DNA from 3 places in the Mesorhizobium sp. P2_D6 genome. Region 3 is predicted to be linked to each of the others. Evidence: predicted binding sites of a transcription regulator. Region 3 holds the regulator's gene; each other region holds the start of a gene.
What was found. The regulator LexA, encoded in region 3, represses DNA repair genes until DNA is damaged. The targets are predictions, from matches to a motif close to TGTTCNNNNTGTGTTCNG.

Region 1: a site for LexA is predicted at 1,664-1,681, ahead of AC1D1L_RS29510 (ImuA family protein). Genes of this name have one in related genera too.
Region 2: a site for LexA is predicted at 3,464-3,481, ahead of AC1D1L_RS08355 (carbohydrate kinase family protein). Genes of this name have one in related genera too.

Annotation. Positions count from the first base shown of each region.
Region 1 covers NZ_JBFUEG010000022.1:6,023-11,998, forward strand. Annotated here, with positions in the region: gene AC1D1L_RS29495 (HpcH/HpaI aldolase/citrate lyase family protein) at 1-667, shown strand, start outside; gene AC1D1L_RS29500 (DUF1737 domain-containing protein) at 732-938, shown strand; gene AC1D1L_RS29505 (metallopeptidase family protein) at 1,103-1,525, opposite strand; gene AC1D1L_RS29510 (ImuA family protein) at 1,704-2,738, shown strand; gene AC1D1L_RS29515 (DUF6504 family protein) at 2,680-4,152, shown strand; gene AC1D1L_RS29520 (error-prone DNA polymerase) at 4,149-5,976, shown strand, end outside.
Region 2 covers NZ_JBFUEG010000003.1:400,937-406,912, reverse strand. Annotated here, with positions in the region: gene sufA (Fe-S cluster assembly scaffold SufA) at 1-42, shown strand, start outside; gene AC1D1L_RS08370 (GFA family protein) at 180-677, opposite strand; gene AC1D1L_RS08365 (TfoX/Sxy family protein) at 769-1,092, shown strand; gene AC1D1L_RS08360 (pseudouridine-5'-phosphate glycosidase) at 1,292-2,209, opposite strand; gene AC1D1L_RS08355 (carbohydrate kinase family protein) at 2,280-3,224, opposite strand; gene recA (recombinase RecA) at 3,606-4,706, shown strand; gene alaS (alanine--tRNA ligase) at 4,981-5,976, shown strand, end outside.
Region 3 covers NZ_JBFUEG010000003.1:128,096-134,071, forward strand. Annotated here, with positions in the region: gene trpC (indole-3-glycerol phosphate synthase TrpC) at 1-786, shown strand, start outside; gene moaC (cyclic pyranopterin monophosphate synthase MoaC) at 789-1,271, shown strand; gene AC1D1L_RS06980 (molybdopterin molybdotransferase MoeA) at 1,272-2,477, shown strand; gene lexA (transcriptional repressor LexA) at 2,595-3,347, shown strand; gene AC1D1L_RS06990 (ComEC/Rec2 family competence protein) at 3,354-5,789, opposite strand; gene gltX (glutamate--tRNA ligase) at 5,914-5,976, shown strand, end outside.

The DNA.
Region 1 (5,976 bases), on a different contig from region 3:
CAACGCGCTGTCCAGCGAATGGGGCAACCATGATTTGCTGGCCGCGGCGAAATTCGAGCCCGACGGCATCTTGCTGTCCAAGGTCGCCACGCCGCGCGACATCCTCGAAGTCGGCGACGTGCTCGACGATAATTTTGCCCCCGACAGCGTCAAACTATGGGCGATGATCGAGACGCCCAAGGCCATGCTCAACATCGGCGCCATAGCCGAACTCGGCCGCGACCCGGCCTCGCGCCTCAATTGTTTCGTTGCCGGAACGAACGATCTGGTCAAGGAGACCGGCATTCTGGCGACGCCCGACCGGCGCTACCTCGTACCATGGCTGATGCAAATGGTGCTGGCTGCCCGCGCCGGCGGAATCGACATGCTGGACGGCGTCTCCAACGATTTTCGCGACCTCGATGCTTTTGCGCGCGAGTGCACGGAAGCTGCGGCCATGGGGTTCGACGGCAAGACGCTGATCCACCCGGCCCAGATCGAAGCCGCCAACCGCGCCTTTGCACCGGCGCCAGATGCCCTGGCCGAGGCGCGCGCGGTGAAAGATGCCTTCGCCCTGCCGGAAAATGCCGGCAAGGGCGTGATTGCGCTGAACGGCAGGATGGTCGAGCGGCTGCATCTGGCGCAGGCCGAAAAACTGCTGGCGAAGGCCGCCGCCATCGGCGCATGATTGCCGAAGCCGGCTTCGAAAAAGATCCCGCCCGACAAGACAAACTCACGACAGGACTTGAACCATGAGACTCTACCGCTTTTTATCCGCGCCCGACGATTCAACCTTTTGCCACAAGGTCACCGCGGCGCTGAACAAGGGCTGGCACCTCTACGGCTCGCCGACCTACGCCTACGACAAGAAAACCAAATCGATGCGCTGTGGCCAGTCGGTCGTGAAGGATATCGACGGCCAGGAATACGGGCCGGATACGAAGCTGAGCGATTGGTAGGCTTTGCCAAAGCGCCGACGCAGGATGTGTCGAGATCCAGGTCAGGCCGAGTCGAAAATGGTGGCTTCCGAGAACCGGAGCGGAGCGTACTTTAAGTACGTGAGCACCGGAAGCGCAGGAAGCTACTATTTGCAGGCCGGCCTCACCTGAAGATCGGCACAGCCTTACTCCGCCGCCTCTTCAATCTTCTCCATATCATCGTCCGACAGGCCGAAATGGTGGCCGATCTCGTGGATCAGCACGTGGGTGACGATGTCGCCCAGCGTCTCTTCGTTCTCGGCCCAGTAGTCGAGGATGGCGCGGCGGTAGAGGGTGATGCGGTTCGGGCCTTCGCCGGTCTGCGGATTCCAACGCTCGGCAATGCCGCGGCCCTCGAACAGGCCAAGCAGGTCGAACGGCGTCTCCAGCGACAGATCGTCCATGATCTCGTCGGTCGGGAACTCGGCGATCACGATGACGATCTCGCCGGTCAGCTTGCGAAAATCGTCCGGCAGATGCGCGTACGCCTCCAGCGCCAGAAACTCCATTTCCTCGATCGAGGGCGAGAGTTCGTCGTGCCAGGTGCGGGTCTTGTAGATGCGGGCCATGCGTTGTCCTTTGATCCCGGCATATAGGCTTTCGCACCGGACTCGGCAATGAAGCGGCAATTTCATGACGTCAATGGCTATAGAGGAATAAATTCCTTCTGACTCCGCTTGACTCTTGGGGCACCCTCTGGAATCTATAGGAACATAACAGGAACAATTGTGAGAGAAACTGACCGTCATGGCGACATCAGCCGTGGCGCGGGAGACTGTTTTTGCCCTGCGCCGCCAGATCGCGAAGATCGAGGGAACGCTGCCCGAGCGCCTGGCCGCGCCGGCTGGCGAGCGGCCTCGCGCGCGTGCTTACGGCGATGCCGGCGGGCCAGAATCCGATATCGCACCGGACATCACCATCATCCGGCGCGGCCTTGCCGTAGCGTCACCGGATGCCTTCCTGCCCACCGGCCTTGAACGCCTCGATGCCACACTCAGCGGCGGCCTGCCGAAAGCCGCCCTCACCGAGATCCATGGCCTCGAGACCCGCAATGCCGGGGCGGTCGCCGGCTTTGTGCTGTCGCTGGTCAGCCTGATCCTCAGGGGGCAGAGATTGCCCGTGCTGTGGATCGGCACGTCGGAGATTTTTCGCGAGGCCGGCTTTCCCTATGCCAGGGGATTGCAGGGCATGTTCGGCATCGCGCCGGAGCAATTGCTGTTTTCCGAGGCGGCGAAACTCACCGATGCGCTGTGGGTGGCCGAGGAAGCCGCGAAGATGACCGCGCTGGCCGCAATCATCCTCGAAATCCGCGGCAGCCCGCAGCGGCTCGACCTCACCGCAACGCGCCGGCTGCACGCCCGCGCGCAAAGCGCCGGCCGGCCGGTGTTTCTGCTGCGCCAGGCCGGCGAGGCCGAGCCAACGGCGGCACCCGTACGCCTTATCGTGTCGACCGCAGCGGCTGCAAGCCGCCGGACCATCGCCGGGCCGCTCGCCGGCTCGATCGGCCGCCCCGCCTTCACCGTCAGCATCGGCAAGAGCCGTAGCGCTCTGCCGGGACAATTCACACTGGAGTGGAACCCCGATGAACACAGTTTCGAAGAAAGACGGGAAGAACGGCCAGAGAATTCTGTCGCTGTGGTTTCCGCATCTCGGGGCAGAGCGGATCCTGCGCCAGCGCCTGGGACGGTCGTGGCGTTCCCGGCCGTCGGATCATTTGCCTCTGGTGATCAGCCATCGCGACCGCAGCGCCCAGCGCATATCGGCCCTCGACGAGCGGGCTGAGGCGCTGCACCTGAAGCGTGGCATGGGTATCGCCGACGCGCGCGCCATGCATCCCTCGATCGACATTGTCGAGGCCGATCCGGAAGCCGACCGCCGGCTGCTCGAAGGCCTCGCCGACTGGTGCGACCGTTATACGCCGCTGGTGGCGCTCGATGGCGCCGACGGGCTTTATCTCGACGTCACCGGCTGCACGCATCTGTTCGGCGGCGAACGCGCCATGCTGGATGACATTCTTGCACGCTTTTTCCAGCAGGGTTTCGATGTCCGCGCCGGCCTTGCCGCGACGCCGGGCGCGGCCTGGGCGGCGGCGCGCTTCTGTGGCGACCGCATCGTTCCCTCAGGCGAGGAGGAAGCGCTGCTTGCCCCTTTGCCGCTGGCCGCGCTACGCATCGAAGCCGATATCCGCGCCAGCCTGGAAAGTGTGGGCCTGCGCACCGCGGGCGCAGTCATGGCCGCACCGCGCGCACCGCTTGCCCGTCGCTTCGGCTCTACCTTGCTGTTGCGGCTAGACCAGGCGCTCGGCCGTCTCGACGAGGCGGTGTCGCCGCGCCTGCCCGTAGCGCCGCTTTCGGTCGAGCGCCACCTCGCCGAGCCGGTCGTGTTGACCGCCGAGATCGAGCGGCTGGTGGAAATGCTGGCGGTGACCCTGAAGGCCGACCTCGAGCGCCGCGGCGAAGGCGCCCGGATGCTGGCGCTGCTTTTGTTTCGCGTCGACGGCGCCGTCAGCCGCATCGCCGTCGGCACCTCACGGCCTTTGCGCGAACCAAAGCTGATCCAGCGCCTGTTCCACGAGCGGCTGACAGCACTCGAACAGGACATCGATGCCGGCTACGGCTTCGACCTGGTGCGGCTTTCCGTGTTGGCAGCCGCAGCCTTCGACATGCAGCAGGCCGATTTGACCGGAGAGGCGCAAGATGACGGCGCCGACATCGCGCTGTTTGCCGACCGCATCCGCGCCCGACTCGGCGACAATGCTGTGCTCAAAGCGGTCGCCGTCGAGAGCCATCTGCCGGAGCGCGCCGTCGCCACCATCCCCTTCTCGGAGGCGCCGCAACGGACCACGCCGCCGAAAAGATCGGACCGGAAAGACGCGCCGCCGACAACCATCTTCCCGCCGGAGCGGCCGATCCGGCTGTTCCGTTCGCCCGAGCCGATCGAGGTGCCGGCGACCGAAATGCCGGAGGGACCGCCGATGAATTTCCGCTGGCGCCGCGCGCTCTACCGGGTCGCCCGCGCCGAAGGGCCCGAACGCATCGCGCCGGAATGGTGGCAGAAGGGCGAGGAGGACGCGCCGACGCGCGACTATTTCCGCATCGAGGACAGCGACGGCCGCCGCTACTGGCTCTACCGCCAGGGGCTCTACGGCGCCGGCCAGCCTTCGCCGCGCTGGTTCATGCACGGGGTCTTCGCATGAACGCGCTGACCATCATCCCCTATGCCGAATTCGGCATCCAGTCGAATTTCTCCTTCCTGCGCGGCGCCTCCAAGCCGGAGGAACTGGTGGTGGCGGCGAAATTCCTCGGCTTCTCCTCGATCGGGCTAGCAGATCGCAACACCGTCGCCGGCGTCGTGCGCGCCTGGCAGCAGGCCAAGGTTGAGAAGCTCGCCTACCACCCCGGTTGCCGGCTGGTGTTCGGCGACGGCACGCCGGACATTCTCGCCTATCCGCAGAACCGCAAGGGCTGGGGCCATCTCTGCCGCATGCTGACGCAGGCCAATCTGCGCGACGAAAACGAGAAAGGTGCAACTCTTCTCCAGCACAGCGACCTGCTCGAATGGGGCGATCTTCTGTCGCTGGCGGTGCTGCCGGATCTCTCGGCGAATACCGACGATCCCCTGGCATTGATCCGTCAGCTGAAGGATCGTTTTGGCGCCAACCTGCGGCTAGGCGTGGCGCCGGACTATCGCGGCAATGACCGCTTCCGCATCGAGCAGGCGGCCGCCATGGCCGATATCGCCGGCGTGCCGCTGATGGCGACCAACGATGTGCTCTATCACACAGCCGAGCGGCGCTCGCTGCAGGATGTGCTTACCGCCATCCGCCTCAATGTGCCGGTCGCCGAGGTCGGGCTGGAACTGACGGCCAATGCCGAGCGCCATCTAAAGCCGCCGCTGGAAATGGCCCGCCTCTTTCGCCGCCATCCGCAGGCGCTGGCCGAGACGCTGCGCTTTGCCGGCGAGCTGACCTTCTCGCTTGGCGATCTCCAGTACAATTATCCCGACGAGCCGACGCAATCGGGCCTCGGGCCGCAGGCCGAGCTCGAGCGTCTGGCCAGGGAGGGGGCCGCCACGCGCTATCCGGCGGGCGTCCCCGCTTCCGTCTCGCAGCGCATCGGCGAAGAGCTCGCTCTGATCGAGCGCCTGAACTATGCGCGCTATTTCCTCACCGTTTACGACATTGTCCAGTTCGCCCGCAACGAGGGCATTCTGTGCCAGGGCAGAGGCTCGGCCGCCAATTCGATCGTCTGCTTCTGCATCGGCATCACCGAGGTCGGCCCCGAGCGCATCGACACGCTGTTCGAGCGGTTCATTTCCGAGGAGCGCAACGAGCCGCCCGATATCGACGTCGACTTCGAACATGAGCGGCGGGAGGAGGTGATCCAGTACATCTACTCCAAATACAGCGCCAAGCGCACCGCGCTGGCGGCGGCCGTCGTCAGCTATCGCGGCCGCTCGGCATTGCGCGAGGTGGCCAAGGCCATGGGCCTGTCGGACGATGTCCGCAGCGCGCTGTCCAGTTCGATCTGGGGTTGGTCGACCTCGGAGCTCGGCGAGAAGGAGGCCCATGCCGGCGGCCTCGACCGCAACGAGACCTCGACCCGTCACGTGATCGCCCACGCCAACGAGATCATGGGCTTTCCCCGGCATTTGTCGCAGCATGTCGGCGGCTTCGTCATCACCAGGGACCGGCTCGACGAGATCGTCCCCATCGTCAAGACGGCGATGGAGGCGCGCAAGATGGTCGAATGGGACAAGGACGATCTCGACGCGGTCAAGATTTTGAAGGTCGACGTGCTGGCGCTCGGCATGCTGACCTGCCTGAAACGCGCCTTCACCTTGCTCACCAATCATTACCCGGATGCGCGCGATGAGTATGGCAGGCCCTATGTGCTGGGAAGCCTCCCGCCTGAGGACAGGCATGTCTACGACATGATCGGCCGCGCCGACACGCTCGGCGTCTTCCAGATCGAATCGCGTGCCCAGATGTCGATGCTGCCAAGGCTCAAGCCAAAGGATT
Region 2 (5,976 bases), 270 kb from region 3:
GCGGATTTGAAGAAGCTGGCCGAAGCGCGCGAGTCGGCCTGACACCTCCTCCTTCTCCCCGTTCACGGGGAGAAGGTGTCACGAAGTGACGGATGAGGGGCAGCGCTGCCCTATCCGAAGTTGGCGCCGCCCCTCATCTGCCTGCCGGCATCTTCTCCCCGTGAACGGGGAGAAGGACCTTACTTCACCCACATCTTCGTCCGCTTGTGCCAGTCGGCGATCGATTCCTCGGGATAGGCGTCGAAGACCTTATCCCTTTTGCCGATCACCGGCTCGACCCAGCTCGCCTTGTATTTCAGCATCAAATGCACCTTTTCCGGCGGCTTCGGCAGCTCGCTGTCGATCGCCGAAGCGAAGGGATGCACCAGATCCGGCCAGGTCGGATCGTAGAGCCACAGCGCCGATCCGCATTTTTTGCAGAAATTGCGCTCGCCCGACGAGATTTCGCACGTTGGATGCTCGTCGTCCTCGATCTCGGCACGAAAGACGCCGAGGCTGCGCTTGCCCCTGATCTTCAGCGTCTTGTAATCGGCGCCGAGATTGATGGCGAAGCCGCCGCCGCCCTGCTGCTTGCGGCAGATCGAGCAGTAGCACAGCATGAACGGCACCGGTGTGTGGCTTTCCACCTCGAAGTGGACGGCATCGCAGCGGCAGGATCCTTTGAGCAGAAGCGGCATGGCAAAACTCCGACGAATCTCGTTCTCAACCTGTCAGCATGGTTTTGGTTGCGGCGATGACAAGGCCAAATCCCGGTGACATGATCGCGGCATGGACAATGAACGCATCGCCGAACTGTTCGAAGGCCTCGGCCCAGTCAGCATCCGACGGCTGTTCGGCGGCAAGGGCATCTATTTCGATGGCATCATCGTTGCCATCGTGCTGCGCGGCGAATTGCTGCTCAAGGCCGACGAGCAAAGCGCGCCCGACTTCGAAGCTGCCGGCTGCAAGCAATGGACCTACACCGGCTCGCGCCACGGCAAACTGGTTGCGATGCCGTATTGGAGCATCCCCGACAGCGCCTTTGACGATCCCGACGAGATGAGGGTGTGGGCGCGCCGGGCTTATGAGGCGGGGCGAAGGGCGGGGAAGTGATTTGACTGCTGCGAGGGCTCACGTCGAGGCCGCCCCCTCATCCGGCCGCTTCGCGGCCACCTTCTCCCCGCTGGGGAGAAGAGGCTTAAGTTAGCGCTGGCACGCTCCTCTCCCCTCGGGGAGAGGTCGGATTGCCCCGAATTGCTCTTTGCAATTCGGTCTCGGCAATCCGGGTGAGGGGGGCCTTGGCCGCGTGAACCTACAATGCCCTGGCGATCCTCGCCGCTAGCCGCGCATTGTTCTCGACCAGCGCAATATTCGTCTTCAAACTCCGGCCGTCGGTCAGTTCCAGGATTTTCCCCAACAGGAACGGCGTCACCGCCTTTCCCGTCACGTTCTGCACTTCCGCCGCTTTCTGCGCGGCCTCGATGTAGCCGGCCATCTCGTCGGCCGGGATCTCGTCATCCTGCGGCACCGGGTTGGCGATCAGCATGCCGCCGCCGAGCCCCAGCGCAACCCGGGTCTTGTAGAAATGCGCAATCTCTTCCGGCCTGTGCAGGGTCAGCGGCGCGCGGAAGCGCGACTGGCGCGACCAGAAGGCGGGCATGGTTTCGCAGCCATGGCCGATCACCGGCACGCCGCGCGTCTCCAGCACCTCCAGGGTCTTTTCGATGTCGAGGATGGCCTTGGCGCCGGCCGAGACGACGATGACCGGCGTGCGCGCCAGTTCGTCGAGGTCGGCCGAGATGTCGAAGCTCTTTTCCGCGCCCTTGTGGACGCCGCCAATGCCACCGGTGGCGAACACTTTGATGCCGACCATATTGGCCGCGATCATGGTGGCGGCGACGGTGGTGCCGCCGGTGCGTCCCTCAGCAACCGCAAAGCCGAGATCGGCGCGCGAGAGCTTCATGGCGTCGCCGGTCATGGCCAGCGATTCGCGCTCGCCGTCCGACAGCCCGATCTTGATGCGGCCGGCGACCACGGCGATCGTCGCCGGCACCGCACCATTGTCCAAAATGATCTTTTCGACATTGGCCGCCATGGCGCCATTGTCGGGGTAGGGCATGCCATGGGTGATGATGGTGCTTTCCAGCGCCACCACGGGGCGCCCGGCGGCGAGCGCCTCGGCCACCGGCGGGTGGATGTCGATGAAGGGGCGGGCGCTTTGCGGGGTCATGACGGTCTCCGGTCCGAAGTGCTGCGCGTCCCCGTAGACGGCGCGCTCCGGCAATGGCAATTCGCCGCCCTCATGCCATTTCCTGTGCGTCGGGCACAAGGGCCAGCGCCTCGTTGAAGGTGGCGGCGGTGAAGGCCGGAACGGCGTCAGCGCTTTCGATGGCGAGCGTTGCCGCGGCCACGCCTTCGCGCAGGGCCTGGCGCAGGGCCAGGCCGCGCAGCAGGGCAGCGATGGTAGCACCGGCCAGCGCGTCGCCGGCGCCGGTGACGTCGGCGACCTTTCTGGGGGCCGGCGGCAGGATCGAAAAGGCGCCGGCTTCGTCGAAACCCAGCACCGGGCCATCGCCCGCCGTCACCACGCCACTCCTGAGGCCGCTGCAGCGCAAACCGTCGACGGTCTCTCGCTCGGTGGCATTCGCGCCGACACCGGCCAGCACCATGGCCTCGCGCCGGTTCATGAAGACCTGCGCGAGCTCCTTCAGCACCGGGATCAGCCGCACCACCTTGGCCGGCGAAATGGCGATGGCATAGACCGGCTTGCCGGCGGCTAGGCCCACCAGCCGCTCCAGCGCCGATGACGGCAGATTGGCGTCGCACAGCACCGCGTCGGCCTCGGCGACCACCTCGCGCACCTTGGAGCGGCGGATCTGCTTGGGGAACGCCAGATCATAGAGCGCCATGTCGGCAAAGCCGGTGATCAGCTCGCCGTCACGGTCGATCAGCGCCGTATAGCTTGGCGTGGTGCGGTCGAGGAACACCGCCGACAGATCGGCGATGCCGGCTTCAGCGATGGCACGCGACACCGTCTCGCCCGCCGCATCGCCGCCGCGCATCGACATCAGCGAGGCCGAGACGCCGCGCCGCACGAGGCTGCGCAGCGCGTTGAAGACGCCGCCGCCGACATCCTCGCGCATCGTGCCGGGGTTGGACGCCGCAGGCACGTAATCGCCCGACACCTGGCCGCGCCGGTCGATATGGGCGCCGCCCACCGCCAGGATTTTTGCAGATTTCACCATGCCGGCGATATGACCTTTGTTATTCCTGCCGCACAAGCGTCCAGCAATTCCAGGAAAAGTGTGAAACGGTTTTCCGTCCGGAATTGCGTCAAAAGGAGATAGAGCAGTTCGCTGTTTCCATGAAACAGCGAACTGCTCTAGGCTGTGCGGCGGAGCTTCGCAGGCAAGCCAGCGATTCGGGCGGAGCCAAACCGCCGGACCGTCTGGCCCAATGCGGAAAGCGTCCGAAAACCAAACCACGAGACAAAAAAAGAACAAATCAGGATAAAGATTGTTTTTCAGATATTTGACCCCTCTTGCCAAACGAGAACAAAAAAGGTACAAACTGGGCAGGGATTACGGATTGTCCGGCCTTCATTGACGACCAAGGGGTGATGTATCATGGCTCAGAATTCTTTGCGGCTTGTAGAGGACAAAGCGGTGGACAAATCAAAGGCTCTGGACGCGGCGCTGTCGCAAATCGAGCGCGCCTTCGGCAAGGGCTCGATCATGCGGCTGGGGGCCAATGAGCAGGTCGTCGAGATCGAAACCGTGCCGACCGGATCGCTTGGCCTCGACATCGCGCTCGGCGTCGGCGGCCTGCCGCGCGGCCGCATCGTCGAGATCTATGGGCCGGAAAGCTCGGGCAAGACGACGCTGGCGCTGCACACGGTTGCCGAAGCCCAGAAGAAGGGCGGCATCTGCGCCTTTGTCGATGCCGAGCACGCGCTTGACCCGGTCTATGCACGCAAGCTCGGCGTCGACCTGGAGAACCTCCTGATCTCGCAGCCCGACACCGGTGAGCAGGCGCTGGAAATCTGCGACACGCTGGTCCGCTCCGGCGCCATCGACGTGCTGGTTGTCGATTCGGTGGCAGCACTGACGCCGCGCGCTGAAATCGAGGGCGAAATGGGCGATTCGCTCCCCGGCCTGCAGGCGCGTCTGATGAGCCAGGCGCTGCGTAAGCTGACCGCCTCGATCTCGCGCTCCAACACCATGGTCATCTTCATCAACCAGATCCGCATGAAGATCGGCGTCATGTTCGGCTCGCCCGAAACCACCACCGGTGGCAACGCGTTGAAATTCTACGCTTCGGTGCGCCTCGACATCCGCCGCATCGGCTCGGTCAAGGACCGCGACGAGGTCGTCGGCAACCAGACCCGCGTCAAGGTGGTCAAGAACAAGCTGGCGCCGCCCTTCAAGGTGGTCGAGTTCGACATCATGTATGGCGAAGGCGTCTCCAAGACAGGCGAACTGGTCGACCTCGGCGTCAAGGCCGGCGTGGTCGAGAAGTCAGGCGCCTGGTTCTCCTACAATTCACAGCGCCTCGGCCAGGGCCGCGAGAACGCCAAGCTGTTCCTGCGCGACAATCCCGACACGGCGCGCGAGATCGAACTGGCGCTCAGGCAGAATGCAGGGCTGATTGCCGAGAAATTCCTCGAAAATGGCGGCCCTGAGCGCGGCGAGGACGACGGCTTCGAGGAAGAATCCGGCGCCATGTAAGGCAGTTGCCAGAGTTCGGCCATAAATCCGGTCTATTATCGAATGCTTAAGTAACAGAGTTCTTTAGTAATCGCGTTCCAAACCGCCGGCCTTCGCGCCGGCGGTTTTCGTTTTTGGGCAAGTGTGAAGGCAGCCTTGCAGCTGCTGGATTGGCCCAATTCCGTGTTTCTGGACAGGGTGAAGCCTGCCCGCTAAAAGGCCAAGTCGATCTTCTAAGAAGCAGAGACCAGTTTCCGCCGGCCGTGCCGGCGGTTTTCGCGAAAAGGCAGCAGTCATGAGTGGCGTGAACGAGATCCGGTCGACATTCCTCGACTATTTCCGCAAGGAGGGCCACGAGGTCGTGGCCTCGAGCCCGCTTGTGCCGCGCAACGACCCGACATTGATGTTCACCAATGCCGGCATGGTGCAGTTCAAGAACGTCTTCACCGGCCTGGAGAAGCGGCCCTATTCGCGCGCCACCACGGCGCAGAAAAGCGTGCGCGCCGGCGGCAAGCACAACGACCTCGACAATGTCGGCTACACCGCGCGCCACCTGACCTTCTTCGAGATGCTCGGCAACTTCTCCTTCGGCGACTATTTCAAGGAGCGCGCCATCGAGCTTGCCTGGAACCTGATCACCAAGGAGTTCGGGCTGAACAAGAGCAAGCTGCTGGTCACCGTCTATCACACCGATGACGAGGCGGCTGGCTTCTGGAAAAAGATCGCCGGTTTTTCCGACGACCGCATCATTCGAATCCCGACCTCGGACAATTTCTGGGCGATGGGCGACACCGGACCGTGCGGTCCGTGCTCGGAGATCTTCATCGACCGAGGCGAACACATTTGGGGCGGCCCTCCCGGCAGCCCGGAAGAGGATGGCGACCGCTTCCTCGAATTCTGGAACCTGGTGTTCATGCAGTATGAGCAAGTCACCAAGGAAGAGCGCATCGACCTGCCGCGGCCGTCGATCGACACCGGCATGGGCCTGGAACGTATGGCGTCGATCCTGCAAGGGGTGGAAAGCGTCTTTGAAACCGATCTGTTCCGCCACCTGATCGATGCGGCGTCGTCGGCGCTCGGGCAGGGGCCTGACAAGGAGACGGTCGCGTCCTTCCGCGTCATTGCCGACCATCTGCGCTCGTCCTCCTTCCTGGTCGCCGATGGCGTGCTGCCGTCCAACGAGGGCCGTGGCTACGTGCTGCGCCGCATCATGCGCCGTGCCATGCGCCATGCGCAGCTGCTCGGTGCCAAAGAGCCGTTGATGTGGAAGCTGGTGCCGGCGCTGGTGCGC
Region 3 (5,976 bases):
GCCTACAAGCGTGACGAGATCGCGGCTGCGAAAGCGCGGATCCCGCTGGCCGAGATCAAGGCGCGGGCCAAGGACGCGGACGCGCCGCGCGGCTTTCTCAGGGCGCTCGAGGCGAAGCGTAGGTCGGGCAACTTTGCCCTGATCGCCGAAATCAAGAAGGCGAGCCCTTCCAAAGGGTTGATCCGCGCCGATTTCGACCCGCCGGCGCTGGCGCAAGCCTATCAGAAAGGCGGCGCTGCCTGTCTTTCGGTGCTGACCGATGCGCCGTCCTTCCAGGGCGCGCCGGAATTTCTCACCAACGCGCGCAAGGCGGTGTCGCTGCCGGCGCTGCGCAAGGATTTCCTGTTCGATCCCTACCAGGTCTACGAGGCACGCGCCTGGGGCGCCGACGCCATCTTGATCATCATGGCCAGCGTCGATGATGCGCTGGCAAGCGAACTGGAAGCGACCGCATTCGAACTCGGCATGGATGCGCTGATCGAGGTGCATGACGAGGCCGAGACGCAGCGCGCGGTAAAACTGTCATCGCAGCTGATCGGCATCAACAACCGCAACCTCAGGACATTCGAGACCAGTCTCGAAACTTCGGAGCGTCTGGCGTCGATGGTGCCGGGAGGCCGCTTGTTGGTCAGCGAGAGCGGCATTTTCAGCCACGACGACTGCCTCAGGATGCAAAAGACCGGCATCGAAACCTTCCTCGTCGGCGAAAGCCTGATGCGGCAAGAGGATGTCGCGGCGGCAACGCGCCTGCTTTTGACAGGCAAGGCGACGGCAGAGGCCATCTGACGATGACAGCCGCCCTCACCCATCTCGGCGCCAAGGGCGAGGCCAACATGGTCGATGTCGGCGACAAGGAGGAGACGACGCGCACGGCAATCGCGGAGGGCTTTGTCTCGATGCGGCCTGAAACCCTGAAGATGATCCTCGATGGCGACGCCAAGAAGGGCGATGTGCTGGGCACAGCGCGCATCGCCGGCATCATGGCGGCCAAGAAGACGCATGAGCTGATCCCGCTCTGCCATCCGCTGCTGTTGACCAAGGTGTCGGTCGACATCGAGCCGGACCCCGCTTTGCCCGGCCTCAGGGTCACCGCGCTCGCCCGCGTCACCGGCAAGACCGGGGTCGAGATGGAGGCGCTGACCGCGGCATCCGTGGCCTGCCTGACCATATACGACATGGCCAAGGCGGCCGACCGCGCCATGGTGATTTCCGGCATAAGGCTGGTGGAAAAGACCGGCGGCAAGTCCGGCGACTACAAGGCGGGTTCGTAAATGGCGCTGGTTCCGGTCGCCGAGGCGCTTCAACGCCTCCTCGACGGCGCTGCGGCGCTACCGGGTGAAAGCATCGCGCTGGCCGATGCGGCCGGCCGGGTGCTGGCGGAGCCTGTCGTGGCGCTACGCACCCAGCCGCCCTTCAACGCCTCAGCCATGGACGGCTATGCCGCGCGGGCGCAGGATGTGGCATCCGCCCCGACGCGGCTTTCGGTGATCGGCATGGCGCCGGCCGGCCGCGGCTTTGCCGGCTCAGTCGGCAGGGCGGAGGCTGTCCGCATTTTTACCGGCGCGCCGCTGCCCGAAGGTGCCGACACGATCGTCATCCAGGAGAATGTCCGCGACCTTGGCAATGGCCATATCGAGGTCACCGAGCCGACCGCAAAAGACTGTAATATCCGCCGTCGTGGATTGGATTTCTCGCAAGGCGACCTGCTCCTGCAACAAGGTCGCGTGCTCGATCCGGCCGCATTGTCGCTTGCGGCGTCGGCCAATCATCCACTGCTCAACGTCGTGCGCCGGCCGCTGGTCGCCATCATCGCCACCGGCGACGAGTTGCTGCCGCCGGGGCGTGACCCCGGTCCGGATCAGATCATCTCCTCCAACGCTTACGGCGTCGCGGCCGCCGCGCAGTCTGTCGGCGCCGAAGCGCTTGATCTCGGCATCGCGGCAGATCGCAAGGCCGACATAGCGGCGCTGGTGCGCAAGGCGGTCGCGGCAAAGGCCGACGTCATCGTCACGCTCGGCGGCGCCTCGGTTGGCGACCACGACCTCGTGCACGACGTGCTGACCGGCGAAGGCATGAAGCTCGATTTCTGGAAGCTCGCCATGCGCCCGGGCAAGCCGCTGATGTTCGGGCGTCTCGGCGACATCAGGTGCATCGGCCTGCCCGGCAATCCCGTGGCGAGCCTGGTCTGTTCGCAGCTGTTCTTGAAGCCGCTTTTGGCGCAGCTCGGCGGCCGCACGTACCGGCAGGACATCCGCCCGGCGCAGCTTGGCGCCGCGATGGCGGCCAATGATCTGAGGCAAGACTATGTGCGCGCCGTGGTGAGCGAAGAAACCGGCGCACGGGTGGCGACGCCGTTCGGCATCCAGGATTCCTCGATGCTGAGAATGCTGGCCGACGCCAACGGCTTGATCGTGCGCGAGCCCTTCGCTCCGGCCGCCGCCGCGGGTGCCGCCTGCAGCGTCCTGATGTTACGCTGAACAAAACGTCAACACATTCATTAAACTTTAAAAGGTTGCGGAACACAACTGGAACAGATAGTGTTTGTTCTGGGTTTGTTTTTTCCGATTCTGGTTTCAGAACCCGTGGGGGCCGCGATGCTGACGCGTAAACAACATGAACTTCTGATGTTCATCCATGAACGCCTGAAGGAGAGCGGAATCCCGCCGTCTTTCGACGAGATGAAGGAGGCGCTCGACCTCGCGTCCAAGTCCGGCATTCACCGCCTGATCACGGCGCTTGAGGAGCGTGGCTTCATTCGCCGGTTGCCGAACCGGGCGCGCGCGCTCGAGGTGCTGCGGCTGCCCGACTCGATCGCACCCGGCCTCAATGCGGCGAAGAAGTTTTCGCCAAGCATCATCCAGGGCAGTCTCGGCCAAGGCGGTCAGGGCCAAGGCGGTCTCGGCCGCCAGATCAAGCCGGCCTCCTCGTCTCGTTCGATGTCGGCCGGCAATGACGACGCCGTTTCCGCGGTGTCGATCCCGGTGATGGGCCGCATCGCCGCCGGTGTGCCGATCGACGCAATCCAGCACCAGACGCATTCGATCTCGGTGCCGCCGGACATGATCATGGGCGGCGAACACTATGCGCTCGAGGTCAAGGGTGACTCGATGATCGAGGCCGGCATTTTCGACGGCGATACGGTGATCATCCGCAATGCCGATACGGCGAGCCCCGGCGAGATCGTGGTGGCGCTGGTCGATGAAGAGGAAGCGACGTTGAAGCGCTTCCGCCGCAAGGGCGCCTCGATCGCGCTGGAAGCCGCCAACCCGGCCTACGAAACCCGCATCTTCGGGCCGGACAGGGTCAAGGTGCAGGGCAAGCTGGTCGGCCTGATCCGGCGCTACTGAGCCGGCTTACTTTTCGAGCCGCTTGTAAGGCGGCAGACCGCGTGCTTCGCGTGAGAAGCGGCGTTGCTCGTGCCAGGGACGATAGGGCTTGTCGACGGCGAAACGGATCATTGGCGCTGTCGCGGCCGATTGTGGGTCGAAGAAGACGGCGGCACTGCCATCGCGGGCAAGTTGCTTCTTGGTCACGACCAGCACCAGCGGGTCGCGGCACGGATTGTAGGCGGTGGCGTCGTCGATGACGATCAGGCTCGCGAAAGCGCAGGCTGGCCGCGCTGTGTTGCGGTCTTTTGCCAGCGCGATGATGGCTCCGGCCGGATGCCGGGCAATGCAGAGATTGCCTGTGCAATAGAAGGGCGAGCCTGGCGGCAGGTCGAGCGGGTCTAGATCGAACCGCGTGTCCGTTGCCTCGAAAATCTCAGGCGGGATAATGGTTTCGGCTCTCAATGCCCGTTTCCAATTATCGGTGGTGAATTCGTTCCAGCGTTCCCGGTTGAGCGCGAGTTCGCCGCCGCCGATCGGCAATGCCACCAGATGCGCATCTTCCGAGATAAGCAGATCGGGCGTGCGCACCTGTGGCACAGTCAACAGGCCGGCCAGCGCGAAAGGCACGGCCGCCAGCCTCAGCCACGTGGTGGCCATGGTGGCGATGACGAGGGCGACCGCCACCAGCAGCACCGAGCGGATAGAGATCAGGCCGACGGCATCGACCGGCGAACGTTCGGAAATCCAGGCGGAGATGGCGATCATCGCCGCCAGGCCCTTGCCCATCACATAAAGGAACGGTCCATCGGCGCCGAACGGCATCGCCAGCGCGCTGAGCACGGCGAAGGGCATGACGATCAACGACACAATCGGCATCACGGCCAGATTTGCGAGCAGGCTGAGTGGCGACACGCGCTGGAAATGCCAGATGGCGAATAGCGCGGTGGCACTTCCGGCAATGATCGAGGTCATGGCGAGGCCGCCCATGGCCAGCAGGAATCTTCGCGACAGAAAGCCGACGAACGAGCGCCTTGCGGGCGGCGTTCTCACCTTGTCGGCACGGTAGTCGGCCCAGCCGGCATAGGCGCCGACAAGGGCGGCGGTGGCCGCAAACGACATCTGGAAACTCGGGCCGACAACCTCATGCGGCGACACAAGGATGACGGCGATGGCCGAGATCGCCAGATTGCGCATGGTCAGCGCTGCGCGATCAAACAGCACCGCGACAAGCATGACCGCCAGCATGATGAAGCTGCGCTCGGCGGCAACCACGATGCCTGAAATGACGAGATAGGCGGCGATGGAAACAAGTGCCGCTGCGGCGGCATATTTCTTGACAGGCCGGCGCGAGGAGAAATCGGGAAACAGCGCGAAGGCGCCGCGCAACAATGCCATGATGGTGCCGGCGACCAGCGCCATGTGCAGGCCGGAAATGGAGATGATGTGGTAGATGCCAGTGCGCCGCATAGCCTCGTTGACCTCGTCCGGAATGCCGGCGCGCACGCCGACTATGAGCGCCGCGGCAATCTCGCCTTCGGCGCCGCCGATTTTGCCCCTGATATGGTCGGCAATGTTTTCGCGCGCATTCTCGATTGCCGAAGAGAGCCGTGCGGTCAGCGGCGGCGGGCCCTGCGAAGCAATGGTTTTCGGATTGCCGAGAAAGAAGCCGCTGCCGCCGATACCGGCGAAATAGCTGTCGAAGGAGAAATCGTAGCTCTCCGGTCGCACCGGACCCGTCGGCGGCAACAGCCTGGCATAGCCGGCGATGAGGGAGCCGGCGGTCATATCGGCCGGAATCCCACGCGCCGAGAGCCTGACCCGCTCCGGCGCGTAGCGCAGCTTGGGGTGAGCGGTGGAAATAATGTCGAGCGTCAGCCTGACGCGGCCGTTTTCCATCTCCTCAAGGCTGACGACGCGTCCGGTCAGCCGTGTCTGGATCTCGGAGCCCAGCATTTGCGTTCCGGCGCGCCAGGTCTCGACCTTGGCGGCGACGACGCCGAGCGCGCACAGCATCGCGGCCACGCAGAGCAGATGCGTCTTCGGCCAGGACCGCGCGACGGCTGCGCAACAGGCCATGAGCAGCACAATCGCGATTGGTTGGGCAAAGCCCGGCTCGCTGGCCAGCGAGAAATAAATGATGACGCCGGCCGCCAGGAAAACCGGCACAAGCAGGAAGGCGACGCCGCGGTCGAGTTCGGTGCCGGCGGCCACGGCAAGGCTGCGACGGATTGCTGGCCATGTCGAACGGCGCAGCAGCCTACGCAAACGGATGGCGGATCCGGGCACAGCGACCGGCACCGACGCAGTGTCATTCGGAGACAAAGGCCGGAGGCCAGGTCGCGTCTCGGGCAGCGCGACGGGCATCGGCTCGGCGTTGGGACTATCGGCAAACAAGGAGCGTTCGTTGACGCTTGTCGCAGCGCCCTCGCCTTGATCCTCGCCCCGGCCACGTCCAGCCATCGGGTCTGCCCCTTGCGCCCCAGACCCCCTATGCTACATGAACGCGCAAAGCGCGAAAGTCCGCGCGATCACGCCCCCCGTTTTCTAGCCTTGCCCGAGAATTGCAATGTCCAACAAAATTGCCATGTCCAACAGGGTGGTCACCCGTTTTGCCCCCTCGCCCACCGGCTACCTGCATATCGGTGGC